DNA from 2 places in the Rhizobium sp. IBUN genome. Region 2 is predicted to be linked to the other one. Evidence: predicted binding sites of a transcription regulator. Region 2 holds the regulator's gene; the other holds the start of a gene.
The links. The regulator LexA, encoded in region 2, represses DNA repair genes until DNA is damaged. The targets are predictions, from matches to a motif close to TGTTCNNNNTGTGTTCNG.
Positions count from the first base shown of each region.

Region 1 (3,701 bases), on a different contig from region 2:
TGTGATGCCTGCGAGCAGGAGGAAGACGGAACGAATGCTTTGCATGGTTTAGACCTTTCTTCGGAAAGGAATGTGGTCCTTCATTTCTTTCTCTGCAAGGTGAGCATGGCTTTTTGTTGTCTTGCCACCCATCACAAAGCTTGGCACAGATTTGTGATGACCCGCAACTCTCCGACTCGTTCCTTGAATCTCCGCCGTTCGGTGCTAAGCGTTCCGGCCATCAATGCACGCGCCTTGGAAAAGACCCATGCGCTCGATTGCGACGCCGTGATCTTCGATCTCGAGGACTCGGTGGCGCCGGAGCGAAAGGCGGAAGCCCGCGACAATCTGAAAGCCTTTTTTTCGGGCCCTCCTCTGGTGAACAAGGAGCGGATCATCCGCATCAATGCGCTGGCTTCCACATTCGGCAATGCCGACATGGAGCTGGTCTTGGCATTGGAACCGGATGCCGTGCTTCTGCCGAAAGTGGACGAGCCTCAGGATGTGATGTCCATCAGCGACCGGCTTGCCGATGCCGATGCGCCGGAAAGCCTCCGCATCTGGGCGATGATCGAAACGCCCCGCGGCATTCTGAACGCGGCGGCGATCGCCGAAGCCGGACGCACGCCGGGCTCAAGACTCGATTGTTTCGTCGTTGGCCTCAACGACCTGCGCAAAGAGACCGGTGTCTTGCCGCAGCCCGGCCGCACCTATCTCGTGCCCTGGCTGATGCAGGTGGTACTTGCCGTGCGTGCCTATGGCCTCGACGCGATCGACAGTGTCTTCAATGATTTCAAGGACGCAGATGCCTTCGACGCCGAATGCGCGCATGCCCGGGCCATGGGCTTCGACGGCAAGATGCTGATCCATCCTGCTCAGATCGAAGCGTCAAACCGGCATTTCGGCCCGGACAAGGCGGCAATTGCCGAGGCGGAGGCAATCATCGCCGCCTTTGCCGACCCGGCTGCCGAAGGTCTGAACGTCATCAATGTCAATGGACGGATGATCGAGCGGCTGCATCTTGTCCAGGCGGAAAGTCTGGTTCATAAAGCCCGCCTGATTACTGAGCGCCAAACGGCGAAGTGAAAGACGACTCTAGATGAAGCTTTATCGCCTTCTGACCGGCCAGGATGATGCCGCTTTCTGTCATCGCGTAACCGACGCCCTCAACAAGGGCTGGTCGCTGAACGGCTCGCCGTCGCTGACCTTCAACACCCAGACCGGCCAGGTGATGTGCGCTCAGGCGATCGTCAAGGAAGTCGAAGGCAAGGACTACCACCCGGACATGAAGCTATCCGAACAGTAAGCGAAGGCTTAGCGTTCGGCCGCCTCTTCGGCACTTGCCTCGATCCGTTCCATGTCGTCGTCGCTGAGACCGAAATGGTGGCCGATCTCGTGGATGAGGACGTGGGTGATGATATCGCCCAGCGTCTCGTCGTTCTCGGCCCAGTAGTCGAGGATCGGCCGCCTGTAGAGGCGGATACGGTTCGGCAGTTCGCCGGTTTCCATCGTGAAACGCTCCGAGATGCCCCGGCCTTCAAAGAGGCCGAGAAGGTCGAATGGCGTTTCCAGCGCCATGTCCTCGAACACGTCGTCGTCAGGGAAATCCTCGATCTCGATGGTCAGATTGGTGGTCAGCGAGCGGAATTCTTCCGGCAGGTGGCTATATGCCTCCATCGCCAACGACTCGAAGGTACTGATCGTCGGCGCGTGGCGATCCCGCCAATCCTCGCTCTGGTCTATGCGGGCCATTAATATTCCTTCCTTTGCCGCCCATATAGAACCTTTGCGCACGATTTTCGAGAGCGGAATCAAAGGCAGGAATAAATTCACATCAAATGCCTGTTGACTCTTTCGCCCGCCTCTGGAATCCATAAGAACATAACAGGAACATATGAGACTTGGAGTACGTCATGGCACAGTCGGCCGTGACGCGCGAGCGGCTTTTTGCGCTCCGCGAAACCATTGCAAAGCTTGAAGGGAAGCCCGCGCCGGCCTTGGCGGCCGCGCAAAGCGAAGCCTTGGCCGACAAACGCCTCGCCGCCAAGAACGACAGCGGCCCGCGTTTTCCTCTTGGAATACCCGCACTCGACGAGGCGATCGATGGCGGCTTGCCGCTCGACGGGATCACCGAGGCTCGCACCGACCTCTTGCGGGAGGCCGGTGCCGGCAGCGGCTTTGTGCTGGCGCTTGCCGCCATGCTGCAGCGTCAAGTCGAGGAGAGCCACAGTGCGCCGCTACCGATCCTGTGGATCGCGGACATGGTTTCCACGATGGAAGCAGGCGTCCCCTACGCCGTAGGGTTACGAGATTTCGGTCTGAAGCCGGACCAGTTCTTCTATGCCAGTCCGCGCAAGCTTGAAGACGCTCTCTGGCTTGCGGAATCTGCAGTCGAAAGCGGCGTTTTTCCTGCGACGGTTCTGGAGATCCGCGGCAACCCAAAGCCCTTCGGCCTGACGGAGAGCCGTCGTTTGAGCTTGCGGGCGAAAGCATCGAAACGCCCGCTTTTCCTGTTGCGGCAGGCTGGAGAGGAAGAAGCCAGCAGCGCTTATTTCCGCTTCCTTGCAGCACCCGCGCCGGCACAGGCGCGCCCCTTGCCGGATGGCACGATGCTGGGCGGTAGCATCGGCAATCCGGTTTTTCATCTCACCCTGGAGAAGAGCCGCAACCCGGCTCCCCTCTCCTTTCTACTGGAGTGGAACCCCCATGACCGCCGTTTTTTCGCCGTCTCCCAATCAGCCAACCCTCGCCTTCCAGACGAACGCGCAACGCATTCTGGCACTCCACTTTCCGCACCTTCCAACCGACCGGATCGCAAGAAAGAAATGGGGGCTCTCCTGGCGTTCGCACGGACGTCCTGAAGCCGCACCGATCGTCTGTTCCAGCCGCCTCAACAATACGATGCGGCTGACGGCACTGGACGAGGCTGCCGAAACACTCAATCTCCGAAAGCATATGGGTGTCGCCGAAGCCCGCGCCATCTACCCCACGCTTGATGTGATCGAGGACGACCCAGCCGCCAACCGGCGCTTCCTGGAAGCGATCGCCGACTGGTGCGATCGCTATACCCCGCTTGTTGCTCTCGACGGCGTCGATGGCTTGTTCCTTGACATTACCGGGTGCGCCCATCTGTTTGGCGGTGAGACGCCCCTTCTCAAGGATATTCTCGCACGGCTCTTCCAGATGGGAATTGACGCCCGCGGCGCCATCTCTTCCTCGCCTGGATTGTCCTGGGCCATCAGCCGTTTTGGCCAAGGCGGCATCATCGAGCATGGGGAGGCAGAACAGGCGTTGGCTCCCCTGCCCGTCGCGGCCCTGCGTCTCGAGGACGAAACCATAGGGGGCCTGGACAAGATGGGCCTCAAATATGTCGGCGATTTGCTGACCGCGCCCCGCGCCCCCCTCGCCCGCCGCTTTGGGGGAGCTGTGCTCTTGAGGCTCGATCAGGCGCTTGGGACCGATGAAGAGCCGGTCTCTCCACGCCTGCCGGTCGCAAGCCTCTCGGTCGAACGTCGCCTGATTGAGCCGATCGGAGCCGAAGACGATATCCTCGCACTCACGGGTCAGGTTGCCGTCTCCCTGAAGCCCTCGCTGGAAGCCCGCGGTGTCGGCGGCCGTATCTTCGAGTTGGTCCTGTTCCGTGTCGACGGCAAGGTTTTTCGCATTTCTGCCGGGACCGCGCAGCCCTTGCGGGAGCCCAAGCGCATTGCCGCCCTCTTTGC
Region 1 covers NZ_AZNV01000001.1:178,263-181,963, reverse strand. The annotation lists gene RHIBUN_RS0100795 (hypothetical protein) at 1-45, opposite strand, end outside; gene RHIBUN_RS0100790 (CoA ester lyase) at 157-1,065, shown strand; gene RHIBUN_RS0100785 (DUF1737 domain-containing protein) at 1,079-1,285, shown strand; gene RHIBUN_RS0100780 (metallopeptidase family protein) at 1,294-1,731, opposite strand; gene RHIBUN_RS37170 (hypothetical protein) at 1,893-2,840, shown strand; gene RHIBUN_RS0100770 (DNA polymerase Y family protein) at 2,752-3,701, shown strand, end outside.
Region 1: a site for LexA is predicted at 1,855-1,872, ahead of RHIBUN_RS0100780 (metallopeptidase family protein). Genes of this name have one in related genera too.

Region 2 (3,701 bases):
GCCGGCGCCTTCGCCGACCACGACTTCGGAATTTGTCTGGCTCATCGTTTCTCCTCGAAGGCGAAGAGAGCGCCCTGTCCGGGCGCGGCCTTCACCAGAATTCGATTGTTCTTGCGCGTATAGGTCATCCCGTTAGCAGCCAATTGCGCTTCTGTCACGGCGAGATCGCCGACTTTGAAAACGATGGCAACACCACGCAGACCGCGATCGTCGGAAGGCGCAGGGATGTCGAAGTAGGCGTCCAGTCCATCCGGGGAGAGAACACTCACTCTGGCATTCGGAGTTGTCACACTCACACCGAAGGCCTCATTGGTCGTTCCCAAACTGTGGGCGGCGGCGCGCAGGAATGGTCCAAACGCCTTGGGGTCGGGTGCCCCAAGCACGATCTCTGCGATCCCAACCACCCCATTTGGATGCACTTGCAGGGCTTTCCGGTCGGCTGGCAGCGGGTTGACACGTTGGCATGTGAAGAAAAAGAAATCGGGAGCGCGCAGGTCAACTGCAAAGGCGAGCTTGAATGCGGCCGTCACCTCCGAGCCACCGGGCATCTTCATCGGCCGCTCGAACTGCAGCATCTCGCCGCCATTGATCTTTTCGGACAGAAACCGGGCATGGTCGCGATCGGCATCCGCCGTCGCAAAGACCACGGCAGACAGCCCATCGTCTCCACATCGGAATCGAAAGGCACGGTCCCGCGCGGTGAAGACATTGCCTTTCTGCGCCGAAGCTTCATGCAGTTCGGCATTAGCGACCCCGAGAGGCTCCAGATAAGTTTCGTCGGCGAAGAATATGCAGGCATTCTCGGTCCCAAACGGGTGCCGGGCGTCGGGCGCGACGGTGAATCCCAGCTTTCCGAGACGCTCGCGTGAGAGCCTGATATTTGGAACCGGCAGCACGATGTGGTCCAGCGGATGTGCTTCGCTCATGGCAACTTCTCCGGAATTTGCGAAGATGTGCGCCGGGCAACAGGACAATGCAACCCCCTTCTACGCTTTCGGTCAAATGAGACGCAAAAACTCAGCAAGTTGCAGGCAAGTTTTACGAAAATTTAGGTACTTGCGGAACACATATGGAACATATAGTGTCTGTTCTGGCTTTGTTTCACGACTCTGGGGTTCAACTTCGATGCTGACGCGCAAGCAACAGGAGCTTCTTCTCTTCATTCACGAGCGAATGAAGGAGTCCGGTGTCCCCCCTTCTTTTGATGAAATGAAGGATGCCTTGGACCTCGCGTCGAAGTCAGGCATCCACCGCCTGATTACCGCGCTGGAGGAACGGGGCTTCATTCGCCGACTGCCGAATCGGGCCCGCGCTCTGGAAGTCATCAAACTGCCCGAGGCATATAACCCGAGCCTGCAGCCCCGCCGCGGTTTTTCGCCGAGCGTTATCGAAGGCAGCCTCGGCAAACCACAGCCAGTTGTGGCGCCGAAGCCAGCGCCGCAGGGTGACAACGGCGGTTCTGCCTCTGTACCGGTCATGGGACGGATTGCTGCCGGCGTACCGATTTCGGCAATTCAGAACAATACCCATGACATCACGGTTCCGGCGGACATGCTTGGCCCAGGCGAGCACTATGCGCTTGAGGTCAAGGGCGACTCGATGATCGAGGCCGGCATCTTTGATGGCGACACGGTAATCATCCGCAACGGCAGCACCGCCAATGCCGGCGACATCGTTGTTGCGCTTGTCGATGATGAGGAAGCGACGCTCAAGCGCTTCCGCCGGAAAGGCGCCTCCATTGCACTTGAGGCGGCGAACCCGGCTTACGAGACGCGCATTTTCGGGCCTGACCGTGTCAAGGTCCAGGGCAAGCTTGTCGGCCTCATTCGCCGCTATCATTGAAGGCAAGCGGCTCGCCGTCAAAGGTGCCGCTTCGCCAATTATACGCCCGATGGCGGATCCAAGGGCGGTCGAGCCTCGTATAGGCCGTCGTGACGACGGGGCTACCTTGATCGTCGATCCTTACCTCAGCGCCACCAAAGCGACGCAAGGTTTCGCCGGTGAACAAAAGTGCGCCTGACCGGCACCCCGTCGTGCGGAGGCGAGCGGGTGTCACGACGATATCGGCCGTATCGCCCGCAGCGCCGAAGTAAGCGGGATTTTCGACGATCGTCACGACGTAGCCGCTATCGTGCGTGGCTGTGCACCAGGCGCCTTTCAGGCATACAAATCGGTTCTCAGCGCTCGTCGCAGCCTGACGTAACGCATCGCGGGCATTGCGCAATTCCACGGCAGATAACCTTTCCGATCTGCCTTGACTGTCCCGCCGCCTGATAGCGTTGACACCCTCCAACAATCGCGGTGGTTGATCTAGCTCCGCGGCGAGCGCCCTTCGCAATTGGTCGAAAATGAAGTCAGGCGGATGCGGCCGGTTCGGTGCAAGGACTTGTCCTCTCACAATCGCGACGAGATTGCCGTCTTCGGCAATGACGATGTCGGGCGGCGGTTCGCTCGGCGCAACCGCAACAAGCGCTGTTGCCAGCGCCGCAATACCAGCGCCGAGGTAGCGGATCTTGGTGCGCAGAATGGCAAGTAAGAGGAACCCTGCAACCGCCACAGGAAAATACCAACCCGGCAATTTGCCGATATCGATATTGCCGCCCCAGGCCGAGACCATCTGGGCAATGGCGATCACGATGTCGAGCCCGAAACCGGCAATTTTCCACGGAATGACGTCGAGGCCAAACGGTGTCAGCAGCATAGCGAACATGCCCATCGGCATCACCACGAAAGAGATCACCGGCATGGCCATGAGATTTGCCGGCAGACCATAAGCGCTGAGCCGGTGGAAGTGCTCGACGGCGAAAAGCGCGGTCGAGAAGCCGCCGATCATCGAGGTCAGCAGGATGCCACCAAAGAAGCGTATGATGAAAACGACGGGCTTTACTGCGGCGACCTGCAGCAAGGGATGTTCGCGCGGCGGCCTTCTTGACCAGATCGCGTAACCCGGGACGAGAGCAAGCGTCTCCGCAAACGACATCTGGAAGCTCGGGCCCAGGGCCTCGGATGGTAACAGGAGTAGGATCACCCTCGCGGACAAGACAATGTCGCGCAAGCTTATCGACGGGCGATCGAAGAACACCGCGGCGAGCATGATCGCCATCATGATGAGTGCACGCTCCGCCGATACCGCGAAGCCCGAGATCATGTAGTAGGTCGTCAGCGCCACGAGCGCTCCGGCAGCGGCAATCTTCTTGGTCGGGTATGCCTGCACGATGGAAACAGGCTCAGCAACTGGCGCAGGCCGACGAAGAAGATGCCGGCAGACAGCGCCATGTTGAGGCCGGAGATTGCCACGATATGAGCCAGCCCCGCCTGCCGCAGAGCCTCGGTCGATTCTTGCGAGATCGCACGTCGCTCATCGGTGACAAGAGAAGCGGCGAAGGCGCCGGTGTCGCCCTGCAGGATTTCGCGGATACGGTCCCCTATTCCGCTTCGAAGCACGTCCAACCAGTTCACAGCGCTGTCCCAAACGGACCGCTGATCGGTGGTTACAGGCGATGAAGCGCTTGGCGCGCCATAGAAGAAGCCATTCGCGCCGATGCCATCGAAATAGGCGCTGAAGGCAAAATCATTGAGCCGGGCAGTGCTGGCCCAGCCGGCGGCGTCAATCGCGCCCGGCCCGTCACCCACTCACCGATGGCGAAAGGTTCCGCCTGCCCTCGCGCGACCATGGAAACACGCTCAGGTGGCCGCTTTAT
Region 2 covers NZ_AZNV01000005.1:83,445-87,145, forward strand. The annotation lists gene kdsA (3-deoxy-8-phosphooctulonate synthase) at 1-45, opposite strand, end outside; gene RHIBUN_RS0107170 (VOC family protein) at 42-926, opposite strand; gene lexA (transcriptional repressor LexA) at 1,126-1,842, shown strand; partial or broken gene RHIBUN_RS33155 (ComEC/Rec2 family competence protein) at 1,823-3,701, opposite strand, start outside.